One region of the Streptomyces sp. NPDC002602 genome, then DNA from elsewhere that is predicted to be linked to it. Evidence: riboswitches for the same ligand, from Rfam matches in the RefSeq annotation. Region 1 holds a riboswitch; the other holds the start of a gene.
The links. A riboswitch is a leader RNA that binds a small molecule or an ion and turns the genes downstream of it on or off. The one in region 1 is predicted to bind S-adenosylmethionine.
Positions count from the first base shown of each region.

Region 2: another riboswitch for S-adenosylmethionine. It lies ahead of ACFYW3_RS05920 (aminotransferase class V-fold PLP-dependent enzyme); the one in region 1 lies ahead of thrC (threonine synthase).

Region 1 is NZ_JBIAQX010000015.1:91,807-105,915, forward strand. Features, by position in the region: gene ACFYW3_RS30130 (DUF4031 domain-containing protein) at 77-343, opposite strand; gene ACFYW3_RS30135 (hypothetical protein) at 351-725, opposite strand; gene ACFYW3_RS30140 (MurR/RpiR family transcriptional regulator) at 894-1,883, shown strand; gene murQ (N-acetylmuramic acid 6-phosphate etherase) at 1,897-2,820, shown strand; gene ACFYW3_RS30150 (PTS transporter subunit EIIC) at 2,847-4,340, shown strand; gene ACFYW3_RS30155 (GNAT family N-acetyltransferase) at 4,397-4,978, shown strand; gene ACFYW3_RS30160 (family 16 glycosylhydrolase) at 5,035-5,775, opposite strand; gene ACFYW3_RS30165 (phosphoribosylanthranilate isomerase) at 5,892-6,491, opposite strand; gene groL (chaperonin GroEL) at 6,621-8,243, opposite strand; gene ACFYW3_RS30175 (cold-shock protein) at 8,557-8,763, opposite strand; gene ACFYW3_RS30180 (ubiquitin-like small modifier protein 1) at 9,231-9,509, opposite strand; gene thrC (threonine synthase) at 9,544-10,827, opposite strand; SAM riboswitch class I at 10,845-11,002, opposite strand; gene ACFYW3_RS30190 (glucosyl-3-phosphoglycerate synthase) at 11,201-12,151, shown strand; gene ACFYW3_RS30195 (trehalose-6-phosphate synthase) at 12,197-13,630, shown strand; gene otsB (trehalose-phosphatase) at 13,674-14,109, opposite strand, start outside.
Region 2 is NZ_JBIAQX010000002.1:114,871-128,979, forward strand. Features, by position in the region: gene ACFYW3_RS05910 (rhomboid family intramembrane serine protease) at 1-437, shown strand, start outside; gene ACFYW3_RS05915 (Lrp/AsnC ligand binding domain-containing protein) at 434-715, shown strand; gene ACFYW3_RS05920 (aminotransferase class V-fold PLP-dependent enzyme) at 912-2,297, opposite strand; SAM riboswitch class IV at 2,529-2,645, opposite strand; gene trpD (anthranilate phosphoribosyltransferase) at 2,741-3,805, opposite strand; gene ACFYW3_RS05930 (cytochrome bc complex cytochrome b subunit) at 3,996-5,627, opposite strand; gene ACFYW3_RS05935 (Rieske 2Fe-2S domain-containing protein) at 5,624-6,682, opposite strand; gene ACFYW3_RS05940 (c-type cytochrome) at 6,679-7,488, opposite strand; gene ACFYW3_RS05945 (heme-copper oxidase subunit III) at 7,565-8,185, opposite strand; gene ACFYW3_RS05950 (hypothetical protein) at 8,386-8,787, shown strand; gene ACFYW3_RS05955 (Ig-like domain-containing protein) at 8,892-10,139, opposite strand; gene ACFYW3_RS05960 (cytochrome c oxidase subunit 4) at 10,259-10,657, opposite strand; gene ctaD (cytochrome c oxidase subunit I) at 10,654-12,384, opposite strand; gene ACFYW3_RS05970 (cytochrome c oxidase subunit II) at 12,381-13,391, opposite strand; gene ACFYW3_RS05975 (cysteine desulfurase/sulfurtransferase TusA family protein) at 13,675-14,109, shown strand, end outside.

The DNA.
Region 1 (14,109 bases):
CGAGACGGCCTGCGCCCACGAGGGGCGGAGGCCGTCTCACGCTCTTTCCGGGGGCCGCTTCCGCCACCCGCCCGACCTACGCCGGGCGTCCCTTCGGGCGGCGCAGGCCCGCCGCCGTCAGCCGGCGGACGAGTTCCTTGCCGCCGATCTCCACCGCGCCCGCCCCGACCGCGTCCGCGTACCGGTACGAGGGCACGTCGTAGTGGTCCCGCTCGAAGGCCCTCGGCGGGCAGCCGATCGCCGCCGCGAAGGCGTGGAGCTCCTCGTACGAGACGTCACTGACCAGGTGCGACCACATCCGGCCGTGCCCCGGCCAGGTCGGCGGATCGATGTACACCGTCACCGGCGGCTCACCGCCGGCCGAATACGGGGGCGAGCCCGCCGACGGCCGCCACGCGGACGCCCGCCTCGGAGCACACCCAGTGCGGGTCGGGCCCGAGTTCCGGTTCCACGTCCAGCGCGTGCGGCTCGCCGTGCGCGCAGACGGGACACAGGGGCCAGCGGCCGTACTTCTCCAACAGCGCGTCCTGGACGTCCTGGGCGACGAGGCCGGCGAGGAAGTCGACGCCCTCGGGCCACTGCTCCACCCACCAGCGCCGGTGCGTGACGGCGTCCTCCACGAGGGAGACGACATCGGCCTCGGCGACGTCGCCCGCGACGAGATCGGTCAGTACGAGGGCACGGGCGGCGTGCAGCGCCTGCTCCAGGGGGGTCGCGTGGTCCATGCGCCCATTGTGAACCCGAGGCGGTCCCGGAACGAAGGCCCCCGGACAAAGAGGACCGAGCCGAAGAGGGACCGAGGACGCCCGCCCCGGGCGCGGAAGTCCCGCGGAACCGGAACCGGTGCCTCATGGCGTCTTGACCGCACCCCCGCCTGAAAATAGATTTCAGGAGTGAGCGAGAACGTGAAAGAAACTTCCACCGCCGACGCCCCCGCCCCGGTCCGTCCGGTCGACGCCCCTGCCCCCGCCCTCCCGGTCGAGGCCCCCGCCCCGGCCGCCCTCCGCGCCCGCGTCCGCAGCCTCGGACCGCACATGACCCGCTCCATGCAGGCCGTCGCCGAGGCCGTCGCCTCCGACCCCGCCGGCTGCGCCAGGCTCACCGTCTCCGCCCTCGCCGCACACACCGGCACCAGCGAGGCCACCGTCGTACGCACCGCCCGCCTCCTCGGCTACCCCGGCTACCGCGACCTGCGCCTGGCCCTCGCCGCGCTCGCCGCGCAGCAGGAGTCCGGCGCGGCCCCCGCCGTCACCGTGGACATAGCGGTCGACGACCCGATCGCCGACGTCGTCGCGAAGCTCGCGCACGAGGAGGCACAGACCCTCGCCGACACCGCCGCCGGCCTGGACCTCGGGCAGCTCGCCGCGGCCGTCACCGCGCTCGCGACGGCCCGCCGCATCGACGTGTACGGCGTCGGCGCGTCCTCCCTCGTCGGCCAGGACCTCGCGCAGAAACTGCTGCGCATCGGCCTCATCGCCCACGCCCACACCGACCCCCACCTCGCCGTGACCAACGCCGTCCAACTGCGCCCCGGCGACGTCGCCGTCGCCGTCACCCACTCCGGCGCCACCGGCGACGTGATCGAGCCGCTGCGCCGGGCCTTCGAACGCGGCGCGACGACCATCGCCGTCACCGGCCGCCCCGGCGCGCCCGTCGCGCACTACGCCGACCACGTGCTCGCCACCTCCGCCGCCCGCGAGAGCCGGCTGCGCCCGGCGGCCATGTCCAGCCGCACCAGTCAGTTGCTCGTCGTGGACTGCCTGTTCGTCGGGGTCGCGCAGCAGACGTACGCGACCGCGGCGCCCGCCCTGGCCGCCTCCTACGAGGCGCTCGCGCCCCGACACTCCGCCACCGCCCCCACCAGTAGGCGCACCACCCGCTAGGAGCCCCCCGCCCATGACCGCGCACGCCGAACTCCGCGCCCAGCTCGACACCCTGACCACCGAGGCCTTCCGCCCCGAACTGGCCGAGATCGACCGGCTGTCCACCCTTGAGATCGCCCGCGTGATGAACGCCGAGGACGCCGGCGTCCCGGCCGCCGTCGCCGGCCGGTTGGAGCGGATCGCCGCGGCCGTCGACGACATCGCCCCCCGGATGGCCCGCGGTGGCCGGCTGATCTACGCGGGCGCCGGCACCGCCGGCCGGCTGGGCGTCCTCGACGCGAGCGAGTGCCCGCCCACCTTCAACACGGACCCGTCCCAGGTCATCGGCCTGATCGCGGGTGGCCCGTCCGCCATGGTCAAGGCCGTCGAGGGCGCCGAGGACTCCAAGGAACTGGCCGCCGAGGACCTCACCGCCCTCGCCCTGACCGCCGACGACACCGTCGTCGGCATCTCCGCCTCCGGCCGCACCCCGTACGCCGTCGGCGCGGTCGAGTTCGCCCGCGCACGCGGCGCGCTCACCGTCGGACTGTCCTGCAACGCCGGCTCCGTGCTCGCCGCCGCCGCCGAGCACGGCATCGAGGTGGTCGTGGGACCCGAACTGCTCACCGGCTCCACCCGCCTCAAGGCGGGCACCGCGCAGAAGCTCGTACTGAACCTCCTCTCGACCGTGACGATGATCCGTCTCGGGAAGACGTACGGGAACCTCATGGTCGACGTGCGCGCCTCGAACGAGAAGCTGCGCGCCCGCTCCCGCCGCATCGTCGCCCTGGCCACCGGCGCGCCCGACGCGGAGATCGAGGCCGCGCTGACCGCCACCGGCGGCGAGGTCAAGAACGCCGTCCTCGTCATCCTCGGCGGGGTCGACGGCCCCACCGCGGCCGCACTCCTCACCGCCTCCCAGGGCCACCTCCGGGCCGCCCTCACCCAGACCCGCTGACCCCCGGCAGCAAGGCGAACACCACGATGTCCACTGACAAGAACCGCGCCACGGCCGCCGCGATCCTTCCTCTGGTCGGCGGCCCGGACAACATCACCTCCATCGCGCACTGCATGACGCGTCTGCGCATCGGCCTGCGCGACCGTTCCCTGGTCCGCGACGAGGCCCTCAAGGCCGTGCCCGGCGTGATGGGCGTGGTCGAGGACGACACGTACCAGATCGTCCTGGGCCCGGGCACCGTCGCCCGGGTGACGCCCGAGTTCGAGGCGCTGGTGGAGGAGGGCCGCTCGGCGGCCGGCCCGCCCGCCCCCGTGACGGCGGACGAACTGGCCGCGCAGGGCGCGGCGATGAAGGACGCGCGCACCGCGCGGAACTCCACGCCGTTCAAACTGTTCCTGCGCCGGATCGCGAACATCTTCGTCCCGCTGATCCCCGCGCTGATCGGCTGCGGCATCATCGCCGGCCTGAACGGCGTGCTGACGAACGCGGGATGGCTGCCGACGGTCGTCCCGGCCCTGGCGGCCATCGCGTCCGGGTTCATGTCGCTGATCGCGGTGTTCGTCGGCTACAACACCGCGAAGGAGTTCGGCGGCACCGCGATCCTCGGCGGCGCGGTCGCCGCGATCATCGTCTTCCCGGGCGTCGCGAAGATCGACGCGTTCGGCCAGCAGCTCTCCCCCGGCCAGGGCGGTGTGCTCGGCGCGCTCGCGGCGGCCCTGCTCGCCGTCCAGGTGGAGAAGTGGTGCCGCGCATGGGTCCCCGAGGCGCTGGACGTCCTCGTCACCCCGACGCTCACGGTGCTGGTCTCCGGCCTGGTCACCCTCTACGGCCTGATGTTCCTCGCCGGCGAGGTCTCCACCGCGATCGGCTCCTTCGCCAACTGGCTGCTCGCCACCGGCGGCGCCTTCGCGGGCCTCGTCCTCGGCGGGCTCTTCCTGCCGCTGGTGATGCTGGGCCTCCACCAGGCCCTGATCCCGATCCACACCACCCTCATCCAGCAGTCCGGACACACCGTCCTGCTGCCCATCCTCGCCATGGCGGGCGCGGGCCAGGTCGGCGCGGCGATCGCCGTCTACTACCGGCTCCCGCGCAACCGGTCGATCCGCACGACCATCAAGTCGGCGCTCCCGGCCGGCTTCCTGGGCGTCGGCGAGCCGCTGATCTACGGTGTCTCGCTGCCGCTGGGCCGTCCCTTCGTCACCGCCTGCGTGGGCGGCGCGGCCGGCGGGGCCTTCGTGGGCCTCTTCAACCAGCTGGGCTCGTCGTTCGGTTCCACCGCGATCGGCCCGTCCGGCTGGGCCCTGTTCCCGCTGCTCGACGGCGCCGCGGGGATGGGCGCGACCATCGCGATCTACGCCGGCGGGCTGGCCGTCGGCTACCTGGTGGGCTTCGTCGCGACGTACTTCTTCGGCTTCACCCGGCAGATGCTGACCGAGCTGAACACCTCCCCGGAACCCGACACCGAACCGGCGCCCACCCCGCGGGACACCCCGACGCCCGTCCCCGCGCCCACCCACTGACCCGCCCGCACCACCCCCCCGACGGCCGGACCCCGTCCGGGCGGCATCATGGACCGATGATCGAATCGATACCCGCCGTGGTCCCGCCCGGCCGGCTGCGCGGCCTGGCCCAGCCCTCGTTCGAGCTTCCCGGCGGTCTGCGCCTGCGTCCCTGGGAACCCTCGGACGCGCCCGCCCTGACCGCCGCCGGCCTGGACCCGGACATCGTGCACTGGAACCGGACCACCCCCCTGACGGAAGCGGAGGCCGTCACGAAGGTCGCCGTGTTCCGGTCCCGTTGGCAGAACGAGCAGGCCACGATCTGGGCCGTCGCCCCCGAGGACGCCCCGGCGGTCGGCCTGATCGGCATCGGGGACCTCGACCTCGCGGGCGGGAGCGGGGAGATCCTGTACTGGCTGCTGCCCGAGGGCCGCGGCAAGGGGGCCATGATCCCGGCGACGGAACTCGTCGGCCGCTGGGCCTTCGAGGAACTCGGCCTGCACCGCGTGCGCATCACCCACTCCGTGGCCAACCCGGCCTCGTGCCGCGTCGCGACCGGCGCCGGCTTCCCCCTGGAGGGCACCATGCGGGGCGCCCTCCTCCACGCGGACGGCTGGCACGACGAGCACCTGCACGCCCGCCTGCGCACGGACGCCTGAGCCGAAGCCCTGCCGTCAGGGGGTCTCCCCCGACCCCCGACCGACACCGCGAGGACCTAGCCCCGGTACACCCGCAGTTGGGACACCTCGTACGACATCTCCCTGGCCCCGGGGTCGGGCGCCGGGTGGTACCTGCCCGCGCACACCGACAGGTTGACGATCAGGTACGCGCGCCAGGAGCGGCCCACGCCCCGCCCGTCGCTGAAGACGCGGGCTCCGTTGACCCACCAGACGACCGAGTTCCGCCCGAACTCGACCTTCAGGTCGAGCCACGCGCCGGGCCGCACCGACGGGTCCCGGTGGTAGCGGTGCGCGTCCCGGACGTGGTTGGACAGCTCCAGCAGGTCGGGGTTGTCGGGGTGGTACTCGAAGACGTCGATCTCCTGGCCGCCGTCCCGCCAGGTCCAGATGGCGGGCCAGGCACCGCGCTCCGCCGGCAGCTTCACCCGCGCCTCCAGCACGTCGCCGGTGCGCACCATGAAGCCTTCGTCGCTGCCCTCCGTGGTGAGCAGCCCGGCGTCCCAGTTGCCGTCGGGGCGTCGCGTGGCCCGGAAGACGCCACCGCGACTGTAGGAGGGGTCGGAGACGAGGTGGTCGAGCTTGTTGTCGCCCGGATTGACCGGGCCGCCGTTGGGATAGGCCCAGGAGCGGCCGGCGATCCACTGGGTGGGCGAGGCGAAGTCGGCGGTGAAGGCGGGGGCGCGGCGCGGCGAGTACACCGCGGCGCCACCGCCACCGTCCCCCGGGGCGAGGCGGCGGGTCAGGCGCCGCAACCATCCGAACATGTCCGTGTCCATGCCTGTGGCATGCCCATCCGACCTGTACCCGCACACATAAATCTTGCCGAGAGTAATCACATGACTTCATTCGGCAACGACCTGCGCCGGGGTGCGCCGGGGTGCGCCGGCCGGGTTCAGCCCCGCACGGCCTCGATGAACGCGCGGATCAGCTCGGGGGACTTGACCCCGCGCTCCCGTTCCACCCCGCTGGACACGTCCACGCCCCACGCCCCGGTGGTCGCCAGCGCCTCGCGCACGGTGCCCGGGGTCAGCCCGCCCGCCAGGAGCCAGCGGCCCTCGGGTGCGGTGAACTCCGCCGAGCCCCAGTTCCAGGGCTTGCCCGAGCCCGGGTCCGGTGCGTCGATCAGCAGCAGGTCCTCGCCGTACTCCCCCGCGGCGGCGACGGCGGCGGCCGTCGCGCGGATCAGCGTCCGGCCCTCCGCGCGCAGTTCCTCGTAGTACTCGGGCCCCTCGTCGCCGTGCAGTTGTACGGAGCGCACCCCGCTCTCCCGCGTCAGCCGCCCGACCTCCTCCACCGACTGCCCGCGGAACACCCCGACCGTGAGGATCCCGGCCGGCACCCGGGCGGCGAGTTCGCGCGCCGTGGCGACGTCGACCGTACGCGGGCTGCCGGGCGCGAAGACGAACCCGACGGCATCGGCCCCGGCGTCGACGGCGGCGGCGACGTCCCGCGCGGTCCGCAGCCCACAGATCTTGATGAACACGTCAGTCATCCGTCCAGTCAACCACCAGCGGCACTCCCGACGCCCCCGCGTCCGCCCCGCGGAACGCCCGAAGGCGGCACCCCCACGGGGGTGCCGCCTTCGGAACGCGAACGGAACTGCCGATCTGCCGGAGGCGGATCAGAAGTCCATGTCACCGCCCGGCATGCCGCCGCCCGCGGGGGCACCGGCCTTCTCGGGCTTGTCGGCGATGACGGCCTCGGTCGTCAGGAACAGCGCGGCGATCGACGCGGCGTTCTGCAGCGCGGAGCGCGTGACCTTCGCCGGGTCGATGATGCCCTCGGCGATCATGTCGACGTACTCGCCGGTCGCGGCGTTCAGGCCGTGACCGATGGGCAGGTTGCGCACCTTCTCGACGACGACGCCGCCTTCGAGACCACCGTTGACGGCGATCTGCTTCAGCGGGGCCTCCAGGGCCAGGCGCACGGCGTTGGCGCCGGTGGCCTCGTCACCCGTGAGCTCCAGCTTCTCGAAGACCGCGGAGGCCTGGAGGAGGGCCACGCCACCGCCGGCGACGATGCCCTCTTCGACGGCCGCCTTCGCGTTGCGAACGGCGTCCTCGATGCGGTGCTTGCGCTCCTTGAGCTCGACCTCGGTCGCGGCGCCGGCCTTGATGACGGCCACGCCGCCGGCCAGCTTCGCGAGGCGCTCCTGGAGCTTCTCGCGGTCGTAGTCCGAGTCGGAGTTCTCGATCTCGGCGCGGATCTGGTTGACGCGACCCTGGACCTGGTCGCTGTCACCGGCACCGTCGACGATGGTGGTCTCGTCCTTGGTGATGACGACCTTGCGGGCGCGGCCGAGCAGGTCGAGACCGGCGTTCTCCAGCTTGAGGCCGACCTCCTCGGAGATGACCGTGCCGCCCGTGAGGATGGCGATGTCACCGAGCATGGCCTTGCGACGGTCACCGAAGCCCGGGGCCTTGACGGCGACGGACTTGAAGGTGCCGCGGATCTTGTTGACGACCAGGGTCGACAGGGCCTCGCCCTCGACGTCCTCGGCGATGATCAGCAGCGGCTTGCCGGACTGCATGACCTTCTCCAGGAGCGGCAGCAGGTCCTTGACCGAGCCGATCTTGGAGTTGACGATCAGGATGTACGGGTCGTCGAGGGACGACTCCATGCGCTCCATGTCGGTGGCGAAGTACGCCGAGATGTAGCCCTTGTCGAAGCGCATGCCCTCGGTGAGCTCGAGCTCCAGACCGAAGGTCTGCGACTCCTCGACGGTGATGACGCCTTCCTTGCCGACCTTGTCCATCGCCTCGGCGATGAGCTCGCCGATCTGGGTGTCGGCGGCGGAGATGGAGGCCGTGGAGGCGATCTGCTCCTTGGTCTCGACGTCCTTGGCCTGCGAGAGCAGGGCGGCGGAGACGGCCTCGACGGCCTTCTCGATGCCACGCTTGAGGGCCATCGGGTTGGCGCCGGCGGCCACGTTGCGCAGACCCTCGCGTACGAGAGCCTGGGCGAGCACGGTGGCGGTGGTCGTACCGTCGCCGGCGACGTCGTCCGTCTTCTTGGCGACTTCCTTGACCAGCTCGGCGCCGATCTTCTCGTACGGGTCCTCGAGCTCGATCTCCTTGGCGATGGAGACACCATCGTTGGTGATCGTGGGGGCGCCCCACTTCTTCTCAAGGACGACGTTGCGACCCTTGGGGCCAAGGGTGACCTTGACGGCGTCGGCGAGCTGGTTCATCCCACGCTCGAGACCGCGCCGGGCCTCCTCGTTGAACGCAATGATCTTGGCCATCTGAAGTGGTCCTCCCGGACAGGGGTGGATTGCTCCGGACCGCGCCCGCGCCCGCGACGGACGGCCAGCGAGCCCGGCGGTTCCTTCCCGCCGGACCCTGCGAGCCTCACCGGCCCGGTCCTCGTTGAGTAGCACTCTCACCTGGAGAGTGCTAACGCCAATGATTAGCACTCGACCCCCGCGAGTGCAAGCGGCTTCGGGCAACACCCCGCGAACGCGCCGGTCGGACGGGGTCACGCACGAGGGGCCCACATCCCTTGTCCAGGATGTGGGCCCCTCGTTGTCTGTACGTCGGTGGTCGATCGCGCCGGGACTAGCCGAGTGCGAGCTTGACCATGTCCGCCTGCGGACCCTTCTGGCCCTGCGAGATCTCGAACTCGACCCGCTGACCCTCTTCAAGGGTGCGGTACCCGTCCATCTGGATGGCGCTGTAGTGGACGAACACATCCGCACCACCGTCGACCGCGATGAAGCCGTAGCCCTTCTCCGCGTTGAACCACTTGACGGTGCCCTGAGCCATGCCTAACTCCCCTATTACTGGCCCTTGCGCAGGACCGCACTTCGCGGACCCGGGTCAGAACTTGCGCCGGAACGCCTCGACCGCGGCTGAATGTATCCGCACCAGTGCTGTGTGCAACAGGTCATTCCGACGAGAATTCAGGACACGAGGAAACATTGAAATAGAGTGAAAATTTGGCATATGGCCGGGCAACTCGGGCCTGACATTCGGCACCAAAGACCCATAGCGCGCTTGCATGTTGACTCAATGTCAACCATCCGGCGGCCCGCTCATATGCGGCGGGCAAGTACGGCGGAGGGGACTTCCCCAACTCTACCGCGCCCAATCAACCAGAATTGCCCCCTCCGCTTATCGGCGGAGGGGGCAATTCTGTTTGCTCTTCGTCGACGGACGACGCTCGGCGGAAGTGCCCGCGGAAGTGCCCGCGGAAGTCCCGGCGGAAGTCCGTCGTGGAAGTCCGGGACGGGTCAGCAGCCGCCCGCGACCGCCGGAATGATCGAGATGCCGGCGCCGTCGGGCGTCGCCGTCTGCAGCCCGCCCTCGAAGCGCACGTCGTCGTCGTTGACATAGACGTTCACGAAGCGGCGCAGCTTGCCCTGGTCGTCCAGGACGCGGGCGGCGATGCCCGGGTGGCTCTTCTCCAGGGACTCGATGACCTCGGAGAGGGTCGCGCCCTCGGCGGACACCTCGGCCCGGCCGCCGGTGTAGGTGCGCAGGATGGTGGGGATGCGGACGTTGACGCTCATGGCGCTACTGCCTTTCCGGAGTACGGGGGGAGGGTCAGGCCAGGCCGGCGGCGCGGAACGCGTCCAGGCTCGGGCGGATGGTGGCGGTCTGCCCGCTGTCCGCGGCCACCGCCTCCAGGGTCTTGAGACCGTCACCCGTGTTCAGGATGACCGTGGTCAGCGCGGGGTCGAGCTGCCCGTTGTCGATGAGCTTCTTCGTCACGCCGACGGTCACGCCGCCCGCGGTCTCGGCGAAGATGCCCTCGGTCTGCGCGAGGATCTTGATGGCCTCGACGACCTGCTCGTCGTTGACGTCCTCGACGTAGCCGCCGGTGCGGCGGGCGATGTCCAGGACGTACGGGCCGTCCGCCGGGTTGCCGATGGCGAGGGACTTGGCGATGGTGTTCGGCTTCTGCGGGCGGACCACCTCGTGGCCGGCCTTGAAGGCGGTGGAGACGGGCGAGCAGCCCTCGGCCTGGGCGCCGAAGATCTTGTACGGCCTGTCCTCGACGAGGCCGAGCCTGATCAGCTCCTGGAGGCCCTTGTCGATCTTCGTCAGCTGCGAGCCGGACGCGATCGGGATGACGATCTGGTCGGGCAGCTCCCAGCCGAGCTGCTCGCAGATCTCGTACGCGAGGGTCTTGGAGCCCTCGCCGTAGTACGGGCGCAGGTTGACGTTGACGAAGCCCCAGCCCTCGCCGAGCGGGTCGCCGATGAGCTCGGAGCAGAAGCGGTTGACGTCGTCGTAGTTGCCCTCGATGCCGACCAGGTCGCCGCCGTAGACGCCGGCCATGACGACCTTGCCCTGCTCCAGGTCGTGCGGGATGAACACGCAGGACCGGAAGCCGGCGCGGGCGGCAGCGGCGCCGACGGCTCCGGCCAGGTTGCCCGTGGAGGAGCAGGAGAGGGTGGTGAAGCCGAAGGCGCGGGCGGCCTCGACGGCGATGGCGACGACGCGGTCCTTGAAGGAGTGCGTCGGGTTGCCGGAGTCGTCCTTGACGTAGAGCTTGCCGGTGACGCCCAGCTCCTTGGCCAGGTTCTCGGCGTCCACGAGCTTGGTGAAACCGGGGTTCAGGCTCGGCTTGGAGGCCACGTCGGCCGGGACGGGCAGCAGCGGCGCGTAGCGCCAGATGTTGTTCGGGCCGGCCTCGATCGCGGCGCGCAGCGCCTCGGGGTCACCGGTCGGCAGGTCGTAGGCGACTTCGAGCGGTCCGAAACACTCGGCGCAGGCGAAGATCGGACCGAGTTCGAAGCGGGTGGCGCACTCGCGGCAGGAAAGGCCGGTGGCGGGTCCGAGATCTACGGTTTCGGCAGAGGTTGCGACGGTCTGTGCAGCCATGATGGCGAGGCCCTTTCTCCTCATCTTCCCCATGGCGCACTTCGCCATGAGACGGAATTGGCACCTTCCCTAGCCGGGGACCTCGCTGACGCAGCGGATGTGCGTGATCGCGAGACCGACTGGAGGGTTGCCGGGGCTTCAACGGGCCGTGTCCCTCTGCCCCTCTGGATGAGCGGTATGGCACCGGGTGACGCACTCCATGGCGGGCCCGGGCGTTTGTACACGCGGGACCCCCGGCATGCGGTGGTCCATCGCGTTGTTCAAGACTGTAACCGAAGCCCCGGGCGGTTGAGACAGCCGTCCGAACGGCGAGATGGATCACATTTCGCCCGAAACCGCCGACGCTCGATCGACCCATCAGGGAGTGCCGAAAGTGCTGGAAGAGGTGGAGCGCTGGCTGGCCGAGCGCTCCTGGTCCGCTGCCGATCGACCGCTCGACCGGCTGCTCGACCGGAAACGGGCGGCGGGCACCACGGTCAGTGTGGTGCTGCCCGCGCTCGACGAGGAGGCCACGGTCGGCGAGATCGTCGAGGTGATCCGCCGCGAGCTGATCGAGGGGCCGGGGACGCCGTTGGTGGACGAGCTGGTGGTCGTCGACTCGGGCTCCCGCGACCGGACGGCCGAGGTGGCCGCGAAGGCCGGTGCCCGCGTGGTGCACCGCGACGAGATCCTGCCGCGGCTGCCGGCCCTGCCCGGCAAGGGCGAGGTGCTGTGGCGCTCGCTGCTGGCCACGACCGGCGACGTCGTCTGCTTCGTGGACGCCGACCTGCGCGACTTCTCGGCCTCCTTCGTGTCCGGGATCGTCGGTCCGCTGCTGACCGACCCCGAGGTGCAGTTCGTGAAGGCGATGTACGACCGCCCGCTGGGCGACGCGCCGGGGCAGGGCGGCCGGGTGACCGAGCTGGTGGCCCGCCCACTGCTCAACCTGCACTGGCCGCGGTTGGCGGGCTTCGTCCAGCCGCTGGGCGGCGAGTACGCGGTGCGCCGGTCGCTGCTGGAGCGGCTGCCGTTCCCCGTCGGCTACGGCGTCGAGCTGGGGCTGCTGGTGGACGCGCTGCACACGGTCGGACTGGACGCGCTGGCCCAGGTGGACGTCGGGGTACGACTGCATCGGCACCAGGACGGTCAGGCGCTCGGCCGGATGGCCGCGGCGATCTACCGGACGGCGCAACTGCGTCTGTCGCGCGGGCACCTCGCGCGGCCGGAGCTGACGCAGTTCGAGCGGGGCCCGGACGGCTTCGTGCCGCGGACGTACGCCGTCGACACCGAGGAACGGCCGCCGATGATCGAGGTCAAGGAGTACGCGGGCCGCCGGGTGGCGTGACGAACCGGACGTTTGAGCGGGTTCCGGTCGGGCTAGGTTCGGCGCATGGCTTCTCAGGTACTCGTCGCCGCGAATCGCGGCCCGCTCTCGTACTCCCTCGCCGACGACGGCACCCTCGACACCCGGCGCGGCGGGGGCGGTCTGGTCTCCGGGCTCTCCGCCGCCCTCGCGGAGCAGCCGGAGACGGTGTGGATCTGCGCGGCGCTGTCCGACGCGGACCGGGAGGCGGTGCGCCGGGGCGTGTCCGAGCCCGGGGTCCGGATGCTGGACATCGATCCGGCGGTGTACGACGACGCGTACAACGGCATCGCGAACTCGGTGCTCTGGTTCACCCACCACCACCTGTACGACATCCCGCGCGAGCCGGCCTTCGACGCCGAGTTCCGGCGGCTCTGGGAGTCGTACGGCGCCTACAACCGGGCCTTCGCGGAAGCGCTCGCCGAGGAGGCCGGCGAGGGCGCGTCGGTGCTGGTGCAGGACTATCACCTGGCGCTGGTGCCGGGCATGCTGCGGGTCCTGCGGCCGGACCTGCGGATCGCGCACTTCACGCACACCCCGTGGGCCTCGCCGGACTCCCTGCGGATCCTCCCGCAGTACGTGGTCGAGGAGCTGTCCTGGGGCATGCTCGGCGCCGACCTGCTCGGCTTCCACACCCAGGAGTGGGCGGCGGCGTTCCTGGGGGCCATGGACCTGGACGACGCGTGGGGCCTGGCACAGGTGCACGGCACGAGGGTCGAGCACCGCCGGTACTCGATCTGGCCGCAGCGGAGCACCGAGGTGGCGGTCTTCGGGTTGGGCGTGGACGGCGAGGAGCTGCGGGCGCTGGCCCACCGTCCGGAGGTGGACGAGAAGCTGGCGGCGCTGCGCGCGGAGGTCGGCGACCTCAAGACGATCGTGCGGGTGGACCGCACGGAGCTGTCGAAGAACATCCTGCGCGGCCTGCTGGCCTACCGGGAGCTGCTCACCACCCGCCCCGAGTGGGTGGGCCAGGTGGTGCACCTGGCGTCGGCGTACCCCTCGCGGCAGGACCTCGCGGTGTACCGGTCGTACACGGAGGCGGTCGCCGAGCTGGCCGCGGAGATCAACGCGGAGTTCGGCACGGAGGACTGGACGCCGGTGCTGGTGTCGGTGGAGGACGACTTCGCGCGTTCCCTGGCGGCCTACCGGCTGGCGGACGTGGCGCTGGTCAACCCGGTGCGGGACGGCATGAACCTGGTGGCGAAGGAGATCCCGGTGGTCTCGGAGCGGGGTGTCGCCCTGGTGCTGTCCACGGGTGCGGGGGCGTTCGGGGAGCTGGGCGACGACGCGCTGACGGTGAATCCGTTCGACGTGACACAGACGGCGCAGGCGCTGCACCTGGCGCTGACGATGCCGAGGTCGGAGCGGACGGAGCGCACCAAGCGGCTGGCCGCCGCCGCGACTTCCCTGCCCCCGGCCCGCTGGTTCCGCGCCCAGTTGGACACCCTGCGGGACGCGTGAGCGGGCGGCGGCCGGCGGGGGTTCCCGCCGGCCGCCGGGGTCGTCAGGCGCGCAGGGTCGCGGCCAGCGTCGCGAGGAGGGCGGCGACCTGTCCGGGGCCGGGGAGGACGAGGTCGGCGCGGGAGGCGAGTTCGGGCACCTCGGAGCCGCTGGCGACGAGCAGCCCCGGCAGTCCGTCGGCGCGGCGCTTCTCGACGGCGGCGTAGGCGGCGAGGTCCCCGAGGTCGTCCCCGGCGTACAGCACCGCCTCGGCGCCCACCTCCGCGAGGTACTCGGTGAGGGCGACGCCCTTGTCCATGCCGGGCGGTCGCAGCTCCAGCACGGCCCGGCCCGGCTCGACCATCAGCCCGTGTCGGGCCGCGAGGTCGGCGAGGGGCTCGCGGAGCGCGGCGAAGGCCGCTTCCGGGTCGGCGGCCCTGCGGGTGTGGACGGCCAGCGCCTGGCCCTTCTCCTCGATCCAGGTGCCGCGCCAGGCCCCG
Region 2 (14,109 bases), on a different contig from region 1:
TGTACGTCTTCGGCGCGATGACGGAGGCCCGGATGGGCCGCCCGGCCTTCCTCGTCTTCTACGTCTGCACGGGCTACCTCGCCCTGGGCGCCTACGCGGCGGCCAACGCCTCCTCCGACCAGACGCTGGTCGGGGCGTCGGGGGCGATCTCGGCGGTGCTCGGGGCGTTCCTGTGCCTGTTCCCGCGCGCCCGGGTCACGAGCCTGTTCCCGTTCCTGTTCTTCGTGCCGCTGCGCTTCCCCGCCTGGATCGTGCTGGTGTTCTGGTTCGCGTTGCAGTGGGTGGCGGCGCACCGGGCGGAGAGCGGTCCGGGGGTCGCCTATCTGGCCCACGTGGTGGGCTTCTCCCTGGGCTTCGGCTACGCGTGGGTGCGATACCGGCGTACGACTAGAGTGAGGCGACCAGTGACTGCCGGCGAGGGAGACAGCCAACCGTGATCACCGCGATCGTGCTCATCAAGACCAGCGTGGACCGGATCCCCGAGATCGCCGAGGCCATCGCCGCGTTGGACAGCGTCAGCGAGGTCTACTCCGTCACCGGCACCTACGACCTGATCGCCCTGGTCCGGGTGGCCCGCCACGAGAACCTCGCCGACATCATCCCGGGCAGCATCAGCAAGATCCCGGGCGTCGAGGCCACGGACACGCACGTGGCGTTCCGCACGTACTCCCAGCACGACCTGGAAGCCGCCTTCGCGATCGGCCTCGACGCGTAGTTTCCGGCCCGGGCGTGTCGAGGCCCGGCAGCCCTCGCGACGACCGAAGGCCCCGGCGGGAATCCTCCCGACCGGGGCGCGCGGCGTTCAGAGGCCGACGCGGACGGTCGGCACGGGGTTCAGGCGGTGGGCACGGGGTCGGGCGGACGACCACACCGGGGGGACGACCACACCGGGTCGGACGGCCGGGACGGGCTCAGACGGCCGGGACGCAGCGGCCCTCTTCGGTGTGGTACCGCCACTTGGCGCCGTCCGCGACAAGCTCCTTCACCGCGCCGACGAACCGCTCGACGTGCTCGTCGGGGGTGCCGGCGCCGAAGCTGACGCGGATCGCGTTGAGCGAGCGCTCCCCCGGGGCGGCCTCCGGAGCCCCGCACTCCCCCGGCTCCTGCGGCTCGCTGCCGAGCAGGGTGCGGACCAGCGGGTGGGCGCAGAACAGGCCGTCGCGGACGCCGATGCCGTACTCCGCGGAGAGGGCGGCGGCGAAGTGCGAGCTGTTCCAGCCGTCGACGACGAAGGAGATGACGCCGACGCGCGGGGCGTCGTCCCCGAACAGGGACAGGACGCGGACGGCCGGGACCTCGGCGAGGCCCTCGCGGACCTTCGCGATGAGGTGGTTCTCGCGGGCGACCAGGTTCTCGAACCCGGCCTCCTTCAGGGCCTTGCAGGCGGAGGCGATGGAGTAGACGCCGATGACGTTCGGGGAACCGGCCTCGTGACGGGCGGCCGTGGTGTGCCACTCGACGTCCACGCCGCCGTCCTCGCGGCGGGCCACCGTGCGGGAGGCGCCACCGCCGGCCAGGTACGGCTCGGCGGCCTGGAGCCAGTCCGCGCGGCCGGCGAGCACTCCCGAGCCGAAGGGCGCGTACAGCTTGTGTCCGGAGAAGGCCACCCAGTCGACGTCGAGCTCCCGTACGGAGACGGGGTGGTGCGGGGCCAACTGGGCTGCGTCCAGCACGATCCGCGCGCCGTGGGCGTGCGCCGCCGCGGCGAGTTCCCGTACGGGCCACAGCTCACCGGTGACGTTGGACGCTCCGGTCACGCACACCAGCGCGGGACCGTACGGGTCGCGCCCGGCCAGCGCCCGCTCCAGGGTCTCGACGGCCTGGGCCGGGGTGCGCGGCGCGTCGAGGCAGGTGACCCGGGCGTCCCCCCACGGCAGCAGGGAGGCGTGGTGCTCGGTCTCGAAGACGAAGACCTGGCAGTCGGCCGGGAGCGCGGCGGCGAGCAGGTTCAGGGAGTCGGTGGTGGACCGCGTGAAGATCACCTGGTCCTCGGCGCGGCAGTCGAGGAACTCCGCGACGGCGACCCGGCTCTGCTCGAACAGGTCGGTGGAGAGCTGCGAGAGGTAGCCGGCGCCCCGGTGCACGCTCCCGTAGTACGGGGCGTAGGCGGCCACGTCGTCCCAGACGCGCTGCAGGGCGGGGGCGCTGGCCGCGTAGTCGAGGGCGGCGTAGGTGACCTCGCCGCCGGTGACGAGCGGCACGGTGACGTCACGGCCGAGCACGGGCAGCGGCTCGACACAGGCGGGGTCGGCGGCGACGGCGGCGGTGGTGACGGCGGTGTTCAGGGATGCGGACATGGCGGAATCTCCCGGCAGGCAGGGCTGAATGGCTTCGGTGTGCCCGTACGCGGGTACGGCTCGGCGGCCGACCGGAGGGGTACGGGGATGGCCTCGGAGCACGGGAGGGCGTACGCGGGTACGCGGAGAGGTCCCTGTTCCGAGGGGGTGAAGAAGGGGCGGAGCCGCCCTATCGCATTCGCTTGCTCACGGAAAACACTCCTCGAGAGACCAGGATCCCTGGTGTCGAGGGATCCGCGCTTGCCGTGGACCTCACTGCCTACGGCCTGGTCATCACCCGGGGCACCCCGCCACGGAAGGAGGGTTGCCGGACAGCAAGCCGGGGCCTAAACGCTGTCACTCGTGACCTGGGCAGAATCCTGCCACACGATCCGTCGTGCGCAAGACCCCGGTCCGCATCGTGGACCGGGGTCGGCTGTTTCACGCCTTTCGGACGAGCCGCACTACGCGTTGCTGGCCGTCACCCAGCGATCCAGCGCGGCGCGCGCCGATCCCGAGTCGATGGACTGCGCCGCCCGGGTGATGCCGGCCGCGATCTGCTCCTCCAGCGAGCCGGAGCCCGGGTCCAGCGCCACCAGGGCGGCGGCCGCGTTCAGCAGGACGGCGTCGCGCACGGGACCGGTCTCGCCCGCGAGCAGGCGCCGGGCCACGTCCGCGTTGTACGAGGGGTCCTCGCCCCGCAGCGCGGACACGTCGACCACGTCGATCCCCACGTCGCGCGGGTCGAAGGGCAGCTCGGTGACCGATCCGTCCCGCACCCACCACACCCGGGAGGTGCCGGTGGTGGTCAGCTCGTCGAGGCCGTCGTCGCCCCGGAACACGAGCGCCGAGGAACCGCGTTCGGCGAGGACGCCCGCGACGATGGGCGCCACCCGGGGGTCGGCCACGCCGGTCGCCTGGGCGCGGACGCGGGCCGGGTTGGTCAGCGGGCCGAGGAAGTTGAACAGGGTGCGGATGCCCAACTCCTTGCGCGCCGCCGCCACGTGCCGCAGCGCGGGGTGGAACTTCACGGCGAAGCAGAAGGTGATGCCGGCCTCCTCGGCGACCTGCACCACGCGCGCGGGGGTCAGGTCGAGGTTGACTCCGAGCTTCTCCAGGACGTCCGAGGAGCCGCTCGAGGAGGACGCGGCCCGGTTGCCGTGCTTGACGACCTTGGCACCGGTACCGGCCACCACGATCGCCGACATCGTGGAGATGTTCACCGTCTTGGCCCCGTCGCCGCCGGTTCCGACGATGTCCACCGTCCGGCCGGGCACCTCGATCAGGTTGGCGTGCTCGTACATGCTCCCGACGAGCCCGGCGATCTCCTCGATCGTCTCGCCCTTGGCCCGCAGCGCCACCACGAAGCCTGCGATCTGGGCGTCGGTGGCCTCGCCGCGCATGATCGTGTCCATGGCCCAGGCGGTGTCCTCGGCGCGCAGGTCCCGGCCGGTCAGCAGGGCGTCGAGCACGCCCGGCCAACCGCGGGCCGCCACGCTGTCGCCGCCTGCCGGGGTCACAACGTCCATGGTCCGCTCCTGCGCTAGTGGGCCGCCCCGTGCTCGCCGCCCACGTCTGATGGGAAGGGTCTCAGCCTATCCAGCCGAGCGGGACGGCAAAGAGCCCCGTCCAGGGTCTGGACGGGGCTCTCGCCGTGGCGACACCAGGATTGACCGGAATCAATCCCTCATGCGGGTGCGGTCAAACGCTCACGCGGGATCAGTGGTGGCCGTGGCCACTCTGGATCTCCTTGTACTCCTCCACCGTGGGCTTCGGAATCTGGTTGTTCTCCGCGTAGAAGCCCTTGCTGAGCTTCGCGCGGAGCTTCTGCGTGGCCCCGACCTTGCGCTCGACGCCGTTCTCGTCGACCGTCGGGCCGAGCTCGATCGGCCGGTACTGCTCGTGCGCGGTGAGCGTGTGCAGCTTGGCCTGCGAGAGCGGCTCGTGGACCTCGACGAACTCACCGTGCGGCAGGCGCTTGATGACACCGGTCTCGCGACCGTGCAGCACCTTGTCGTGGTCCCGGCGCTGGAGACCGAGGCAGATCCGCTTGGTGACGATGAAGGCGAGGACCGGGACGACGAAGAAGCCGATCCGGACGAACCAGGTGATCGAGTTGATCGACAGGTGGAAGTACTGGGCGAACATGTCGTTGCCGCCGCCGATGAGGAGCACGATGTACTCCGCGATCCAGGCGACACCGAAGCCCGTACGGGTCGGGACGTTGCGCGGGCGGTCCAGGATGTGGTGCTCGCGCTTGTCCCCGGTGACCCAGGACTCGATGAACGGCCAGACGGCGATCGCGCCCAGCACCAGCGGGAAGAGCAGCAGCGGGATGAACACGCCCAGGACGAGGGTGTGGCCCCACAGGTTGATCTCCCAGCCCGGCATGGCTCGGATCAGGCCTTCCGGCATGCCCATGTACCAGTCGGGCTGCGCGCCGGTGGACACGTGGTCCGGGCGGTACGGGCCGAGCGCCCAGATCGGGTTGATCGAGGCGAGCGCCGCGATGGCCGCGATGACACCGAAGACCAGGAAGAAGAAGCCTCCGGCCTTGGCCATGTAGACCGGCAGCAGCGGCATGCCGACGACGTTCTTGTTGGTCTTGCCGGGGCCGGCGTACTGGGTGTGCTTGTGGAACACGACCAGGATCAGGTGGGCCACCAACAGGCCCATCATGATGCCGGGCAGCAGCAGGATGTGGACCGAGTAGAACCGCGCGACGAAGTCGCCGCCCGGGAACTCCCCGCCGAAGAGGAACATCGACAGGTAGGTGCCCACGACCGGGACCGACAGGATGGCGCCCTGCATGAAGCGGACACCGGTGCCCGAGAGCAGGTCGTCCGGCAGCGAGTAACCGGTGAAACCGGTGAACATGCCGAGGACCAGCAGCAGGAAGCCGAAGATCCAGTTGACCTCGCGGGGCTTGCGGAACGCACCCGTGAAGAAGACGCGCATCATGTGCACGACCATGGCCGCGACGAAGATCAGCGCCGCCCAGTGGTGGATCTGCCGGATGAGCAGACCGCCGCGGACGTCGAAGCTGATGTCCAGGGTCGAGGCGAAGGCCTCGGACATCTGGACGCCCTGCATCGGCACGTACGAGCCGTGGTACACGACCTCGTTCATGCTCGGGTGGAAGAACAGCGTCAGGTACACACCCGTGAGGATGATGATGACGAAGGCGTAGAGGCAGATCTCACCCAGCATGAAGGACCAGTGGTCCGGGAAGATCTTGCGCATGTTCGCCTTGGCGAGGCCGTAGATGCCCAGGCGACCGTCCGCCCAGTCCGCTACGCGCTCGCCGGCGGGCGCTTTGCGCGCGCTGGTGTCAGTGGTGGCAGTGCTCATCCGCGCTCCCAGAAAGCAGGACCGACGGGCTCTTCGAAGTCGCCGAGCGCCTCGAGGAAACCTTCGTCATTGACGCCGATCCGCAGCTGCGGAAGCGCGTGACCAGCCGGGCCGAAGATGACTCGGGCGCCGTCGGAGAGGTCGAAGGTGGACTGGTGGCACGGGCAGAGCACGTGGTGCGTCTGCTGCTCGTACAGGCTGATCGGGCAGCCGACGTGGGTGCAGATCTTGGAGTAGGCCACGATCCCGTCGTGGGACCACTCCAGCTCCTGCTTGTCCTTGATGTCGTCCGGCTGAATGCGGACGATCATCAGGGCGGCCTTGGCGATCTGGGTCTGGAAGTCGTGCTGCTCCTCCTCCAGGCCTTCCGGCCGGGCGAAGGTGAGCGAACCGACGATGACGTCCTCGGGACGCAGCGGCTCGTTCGTGTTGTCGTTGATGAGCAGCTTGCCCTTGGCCCACAGGGTCTTGCGGAGCTTGTCCTCGGGCAGCGGGCCCAAGTCGCGCATCAGGATGACGCCGGAGAGCGGCAGCAGGGCCAGCGCGCCGAACATCGTGTTGCGGATCAGCTTGCGTCGACCGATGTCGGACTCGCGCGCACCGTCGGCGAAGTCCGCGAGGACCTTCGCCTTGACCTCCGGCGGGGAGGCGATGGCGTGCCGCTCGTCGGCCACCTCGACGTCGGACATCAGGGTGCGGGCCCAGTGGACCGCGCCCGCGCCGATGCAGAAGAGGGCCACGCCCAGGGTCAGACCCAGGGCGAAGTTCAGGCCGCTCACCTTCCCGACGGGGAAGATGTAGACGATCTTGTCGATCGGGATGGCCACGTACGAGGCGATGAAGCCGATCGTGGCCAGCATCGACAACGTGAACAGCATCGCGACCGTACGCTCGGACCGCTTGGCGGCCCGCTCGTCGATGTCCTGGATGCGCGGCTTGTGGACCGGAAGGCCCGGGTCGGCGAACGGATCGTCCGCGACCGCTACGCCACCGTGGTGCGCGTCGCCCTGCTCGCTCGGCAGGTGCTTCTCTTCGGGAATGTCTTGGCTACTCATGACTTCTTGGCCTTAGCGGTGTGGGCCGCGACCCAGACGGCGACAGCGATCAGCGCACCCAGACCGAAGATCCAGCCGAACAGACCCTCGGACACGGGGCCGAGGCCACCGAGCTTGAGACCACCGGGGCTGTTCGACTTCTCGCCGTTCACGTTCTGGAGGTACGCGATGATGTCCTTCTTCTGCTTCTCCGGCATGGTGCTGTCCGGGAAGGAGGGCATGTTCTGCGGGCCGGTGAGCATGGCCTCGTAGATGTGCTTCGGCTCGACGTCCTCAAGGTTGGGGGCGTACTTGCCGTGCGTCAGGGCGCCGCCCTCGCCGGTGAAGTTGTGGCACTGCGCGCAGTTGTTGCGGAACAGCTCACCACCCTTGGCGATGTCGGCTCCTGCCGGGTCGTACTGCTTCTCGGTCGGCGTGATCGGGCCGGCGCCGAGAGACGAGATGTACGCGGCCAGCTGGTCGATCTGGGCCTGCGAGTAGATCACGGGCTTCTTCGGCACCTGGGCGCCGGGCTGCTGGGCGGGCATGCGGCCCGTGCTCACCTGGAAGTCGACGGCCGCGGAGCCGACGCCGACCAGGCTCGGGCCGTCAGAGGAACCCTGACCGCCGGTTCCGTGGCAGCTTGCGCAGCCCACGGCGTAGAGCTTCTTGCCCTCCTCGATGGCGAGGGACTGGGCGGTTTCATCGGCCTGCGCCTTGCCCGCGGGGGCAAAGGCGGCGTAAAGCCCCCCGGTGGCCGCCAGCGCGAAGAGTAGAACGACGACCGCCGCCAGCGGATGGCGTCGTCGTGCGGAGAGCTTTTTCACGGATTACCCCGGTGTCAGGATCTTCTGCGTCGGTGTTTCTGGATGGAGTGCCGGGTCGGGCCCGGCGACGTGTTCGCTACTTGATCAGGTAGATCGTCGCGAAGAGGCCGATCCAGACGACATCGACGAAGTGCCAGTAGTAGGACACGACGATGGCCGACGTGGCCTGTTCGTGGGTGAACCTCTTGGCCGCGTACGTCCGGCCGAGGACCAGCAGGAAGGCGATGAGACCGCCCGTCACGTGCATGCCGTGGAAGCCGGTGGTCAGGTAGAACACCGATCCGTACGGGCCGGACGAGAGAGACATGCCCTCGTGCTTGACCAGCTCGGTGTACTCGAACACCTGGCCGCCAATGAAGATCGCACCCATGACGAACGTGATGATGAACCACGTCCGGAGCTTCTTCACGTCACCGCGCTCGGCGGCGAACACGCCGAGCTGGCAGGTGAGCGAGGAGAGCACCAGGATCGTCGTGTTCGTCGCCGAGAAGGGCAGATTCAAGGCCGAGGCCTGTTCTGTCCAGTACTCGGCACCCGTCACTGATCGCAGGGTGAAGTACATCGCGAAGAGGGCCGCGAAGAACATCAGCTCGGAACTCAACCAGATGATGGTTCCGACGCTGACGAGGTTCGGCCGGTTGACCGTCGGGTGCGCGTGCCCGGTATCTACTGTCGTTGCTGTCGCCACGACCGACATTATGTCGGTCGCTTATCCCGCCCTCACCCCGGGGGGTGCCGTTCGGAGTGTCAGGGGCGTGTGCAAGGCCCGAACGGCCCATCAGATCGGGTGGTGGGCGGGTACTCGCGAGGCTGTGCGAACCGATGTTGACACCGGGTCGGACGGAGTAGCATCCCGCGCAACATCAACGTGATTCACGGGACACGTGGAGGAACGAAATGCGGGCGACTGCGCGAGTTCTGGTCTACAGCGACGACGCGGGCACCCGGGAGCAGGTGCGGCTGGCCGCCGGACGCAGGCCGGCCGCGGACCTGCCGCCGGTGGAGTTCCTGGAGTGCGCGACCCTTCCGGCGGTCCTGTCCGCGCTGGACGCGGGCGGCATCGACGTGTGCGTGCTGGACGGGGAGGCCGTCCCCGCCGGGGGCATGGGCGTGTGCCGGCAGATCAAGGACGAGATCTTCCGCTGCCCGCCGGTCCTGCTGCTCATGGGGCGCCCCCAGGACGCCTGGCTGGCCACCTGGAGCCGCGCGGACGCGGCGGTGACCCTTCCGGTGGACCCGGTGGACTTCCCGGAGGTCCTGGCGGGCCTGCTGCGGCCCCGGCTGGCCCTGGACGCGTAAACGGCGCGGGGCGAACGCGAACCGGCCCACGGGAGCCCGTACGGGCTCCCGTGGGCCGATCGAGGGCCTCTTTCGGGGGGTTCCGCGCGCCCGCGCGCGCCGGTTCAGACCTGCGGGCGGAGTCGGGCCTGGTCGACGGGGCTGCGACCGTCCTGCGTGCCCTTGAGGAGGGCGCTGCCCTCGCGCCACTCCTTCCACTCCATGTTCCAGTCGCCGAAGCCGTTCCCGAAGGTGTCCATGTCGTCGCCGATGCTGTTGATCACCTTGACGATGTCGCCCTCGGTGATGTTCTCGTAGAACCAGGCGGCGTTGCCCGTGCTCATGCCGGTGCAGCCGTGGCTGACGTTCTCGTAGCCCTGGGAGCCGACGGACCACGGGGCCGCGTGCACGTATTCACCACTCCAGGTGACGCGCGTCGCGTAGTAGACGGGCAGGTTGTAGTACTCGCTGCCGCCGATCCCGACGGTGTCGCCGCGCATCTGGACGAAGTACTGCTTGCCGAGGACCACTTTGATCCCGTTTCGGGTGGAGAAGCCCGGCTTTCCGGTGGTCACCGGAATGGTATTGATCACTTCTCCGTTGCGCCGGAAGGTCAGGTAGTGCGAGGAGGCGTCGGTGGTGACCTCGACGCGGTCGCCGATCTCCAGCTTCAGCGGCTTGGCCGCGGCGCCGTAGAGGTCGTCGGTGATCCTGACGCCCTCCAGGTTGCTCCGTACGGACACGGTGGTGTTGGCCGGCCAGTACTCCTTGGGCCGGAAGTGCAGGTTCTTGTCGTCGACCCAGTGCCAGGCCCCCTCGACCCCCTCCGGCGTGTCGACGACCAGGCCGCGCTCGACCAGCGCGCGGGCGTCCTTGTCCTTGACGGGTTCGTTGAGTTCGGCCGTGATGGGCTGTCCGACGCCGTACTTGCCCTCCTCGGGCCCGAACTCGACCTGGAGGACCCCTTTGGAGGGTGTGGTGTCGAACGTCATCCTTCGCTGCCCCGGAGCGCCCCGCTCGTCCTCCGTGTTGACGGTGACGGTGTAGCGCACGCCGGCGGCCAGCGGGACCGTGCTGTGCCAGCGCTCGCCGGTGGCGGTGAGTTCGCCGGCCAGGCGACGGCCGTGGGTGTCCACGACGGTGACGTCGGTGATCCGGCCGCCGCCGCTCTTCGCGGTGATCTCCAGTGGCCGGTTGTGGTCCACCGGTCGTCCGCCGGCTTTCTGGTTGAAGGCGACCTGCTCGCCCGCGTCAAACGGGCGGGCGGACAGCGGGTTCTCCTCTTCGGACCCACAGGCGGTGGCGCCGGCCCCGAGGGACGCGACCAGCAGGGAGCAGCCGATTACCGTCCAAAGACGCGGTGAGTGGTTCATGGGGCTAACGCTATGAAGATATGACAATTACGGCGCGCGGGGTGACTGCAAACGAGGGGCCCGGACTCCTCTGTTCGAGGTGTCCGGGCCCCTGGTGTCGTGCGTGGGTGCCGCTTTCGCTACTGGTTCTGGTTCTCACCGCGGTAGTACTCGTACACCCAGCCCCACAGGCCGATCACGATGATCGGGGCCGAGAAGTACATGAGCCACCAGCCGAAGATGACGCCCATGAACGCGAGCGCGCCACCGATCGCCAGCGAGAGCGGCTGCCAGCTGTGCGGGGAGAAGAACCCCAGCTCGCCCGCCTCGTCGGCGACGTCGGCCTCCAGGTTGTCCTGGGCCATCTCGTCGACGCGCTTGGCCGTGAAGGCCAGGTAGTAGCCGATCATGACGCTCAGGCCGAAGGCCAGGAAGAGCGCGGTGGTGCCGACGGGCTCCTTCGACCACACGCCGTACACGACGGCCATGATCAGGATGAAGAAGGAGAGCCAGAGGAACATCTTGCCCTGGATCTTCACTTGCCGGCCTCCTTGCCACCGGTGACGGCCTTGGTGCCGGCGCCGTGGTCCTCGAGGTGGTCGAGGGCCGCGATCTCCGGGTGGTGCAGGTCGAACGCCGGGGACTCGGAACGAATCCGCGGGAGGGTGAGGAAGTTGTGCCGCGGCGGCGGGCAGGAAGTCGCCCATTCGAGCGAACGGCCGTAGCCCCACGGGTCGTCGACCTCGATCTTCTTCCCGTACTTCGCCGTCTTCCAGACGTTGTACATGAAGGGCAGCATCGACAGGCCGAGCAGGAACGAGCTGATCGTGGAGATCGTGTTCAGCGCGGTGAAGCCGTCGGCCTCGAGGTAGTCGGCGTAACGACGCGCCATGCCCTCGGCGCCCAGCCAGTGCTGCACCAGGAAGGTGCCGTGGAAGCCCACGAACAGCGTCCAGAAGGTGATCTTGCCGAGGCGCTCGTCCAGCATCTTGCCCGTGAACTTCGGCCACCAGAAGTGGAAGCCGGAGAACATCGCGAACACCACGGTGCCGAAGATCACGTAGTGGAAGTGCGCGACGACGAAGTACGAGTCGGAGACGTGGAAGTCCATCGGGGGCGAGGCCAGGATGACGCCGGTCAGACCACCGAAGGTGAAGGTGATCAGGAAGCCGACGGCCCAGAGCATCGGGGTCTCGAAGGACAACGAGCCCTTCCACATGGTGCCGATCCAGTTGAAGAACTTCACACCGGTCGGTACCGCGATCAGGAAGGTCATGAAGGAGAAGAACGGCAGCAGCACACCGCCGGTGACGTACATGTGGTGGGCCCACACCGTCACCGAGAGACCGGCGATCGCGATCGTCGCGGCGATCAGACCGATGTAACCGAACATCGGCTTGCGCGAGAAGACCGGGATGACCTCGGAGATGATGCCGAAGAAGGGCAAGGCGATGATGTACACCTCTGGGTGTCCGAAGAACCAGAAGAGGTGTTGCCACAGCAAGGCGCCGCCGTTGGCCGCGTCGAAGACGTGCGCACCGAACTTCCGGTCGGCCTCCAGCGCGAAGAGCGCGGCGGCGAGGACCGGGAAGGCGAGCAGGACCAGGACACCGGTCAGCAGCACGTTCCAGGTGAAGATCGGCATGCGGAACATCGTCATGCCGGGCGCGCGCATGCAGATGATCGTGGTGATGAAGTTGACCGAGCCGAGGATCGTGCCGAAGCCGGAGAAGGCCAGACCCATGATCCACATGTCGGCGCCGATGCCCGGCGAACGCACCGCGTCCGACAGGGGCGAGTAGGCGAACCAGCCGAAGTCGGCCGCGCCGTTCGGCGTCACGAAGCCGGCGACCGCGATGGTCGAGCCGAAGAGGTACAGCCAGTACGCGAACATGTTCAGCCGCGGGAACGCCACGTCGGGCGCGCCGATCTGCAGCGGCATGATCCAGTTCGCGAAGCCCGCGAAGAGCGGGGTGGCGAACATCAGCAGCATGATCGTGCCATGCATGGTGAACGCCTGGTTGAACTGCTCGTTCGACATGATCTGCGTGCCCGGACGGGCCAGCTCGGCGCGCATGAAGAGCGCCATGATCCCGCCGATGATGAAGAACACGAACGACGTGATCAGGTACATCGTGCCGATGGTCTTGTGGTCGGTGGTGGTCAACCACTTCACGACGACATTGCCCGGCTGCTTGCGCCGTACCGGCAGCTCGTTCTCATACGAGTCGGCGGCGGCACCCTGAGATTCGTTGAGGATGCTCACAGTTTGTTCGTCTCCGAGTTCCGGGCCGGGTCGGTCTGCTTGATGCCGGCCGGCAGGAAGCCGGTCTGCCCCTTCTCGGCCAGTTCCTTCAGGTGCGCCTGGTACTTCTCCGGCGAGACGACCTTCACGTTGAAGAGCATCCGGGAGTGGTCGACACCGCAGAGCTCGGCGCACTTGCCCATGAAGGTGCCCTCCTGGGAGGGGGTCACCTCGAAGACGTTGGTGTGGCCGGGGATGACGTCCTGCTTGAACAGGAAGGGAACCACCCAGAACGAGTGGATGACGTCATTGGACGAGAGGATGAAGCGGACCTTCTCGCCCTTGGGGAGCCAGAGGGTCGGGCCCGGGTTGCCCGTCTGCGGGTTCCGGTCGCCGGGGACGCCCTGGGTGTAGACGCCTTCGGCGCCCTTGGGGAAGTCCTTGGCGAAGCGGTCCGGGATGGAGGCGAGCTCCTTGGGGACCGGGACGGCCCCCTCCTTCTTCTCCTCGCCGACCGACGGGGCCGGCAGCTTCGGGGTCGCGGGGTCGCCGTCGACGTCCTCGATGTAGTTGAAGCCCCAGCTCCACTGGTAGCCGACCACGTTGATGGTGTGGGCGGGCTTGGAGAGGGCGAGCAACTTCGACTCGTCACGCGCGGTGAAGTAGAAGAGCACCGAGACGATGATGAGCGGGACCACGGTGTACAGCGCCTCGATGGGCATGTTGTACCGGGTCTGCGCCGGAACCTCGATCTTCGTGCGGCTGCGCCGGTGGAAGATGACGCTCCACAGGATCAGGCCCCACACCAGGATGCCCGTGATCAGCGCGGCAGCCCAGGATCCCTGCCAGAGGGAGAGAATGCGCGGCGCCTCCTCAGTTACCGGAGTCGGCATTCCGAGGCGAGGGAAGTCTTTCCATGTATACGAGCAACCAGTGGCGGTCGCCAGGACCACGCCCGCAGTCAGCGCCTGGAGCAGCTTCCGCCGCATCGGGCGCCGCGGCGAGCGGTCGGAGCCGTAGGGACTCACGTAGCGCCTTCCCGAGAGTCTCGGCCCGCGTGGCTGGCCGCGGCCGTATTCGGGTCGGTCGCCGGCCCTGACGCAGGCAGGGGTTTGGATGTTTATGCGGACCAAACCCTACTGGACGCTATTTGAGGTCGCGCGGGGAGGGTGCCCAACGCGCCGCTACTGACCCCGAAGGGATGGATCCGCCGTCCGGGGGACGGGCCATCCGGCCCTGAATGGCGCACTCCGGCGGACAACTGACGGCCCCTGACCTCGGGCGTCCCCGGCCTCCGGTTAGCGTGGCCGGATGCCGTACTTCGACACCGCCTCAGCCGCCCCGCTGCACCCCGTGGCCCGTCAGGCGCTGCAGGCCGCCCTGGACGAGGGCTGGGCCGACCCGGCCCGGCTGTACCGGGAGGGCCGCCGCGCCCGGTTGCTGTTGGACGCGGCGCGCGAGGCCTCGGCCGAGGCGGTGGGCTGTCGCCCCGACGAGCTGGTGTTCACTCCTTCGGGGACGCACGCGGTTCACACGGGCCTCGCCGGAGCCCTGGCCGGACGCCGGCGGGTCGGCGGGCGGCTGGTGGTGTCGGCGGTCGAACACAGTTCGGTACTGCACGCCGCCGAGGTGCACGCGTCCGCCGGCGGCACGGTCACCGAGGTGCCGGTCGACCGCTTCGGCGCGGTCAACCCGGCGGAGTACGCCCGTGTGCTCGGCCCGACCACGGCGCTGGCCTGTCTCCAG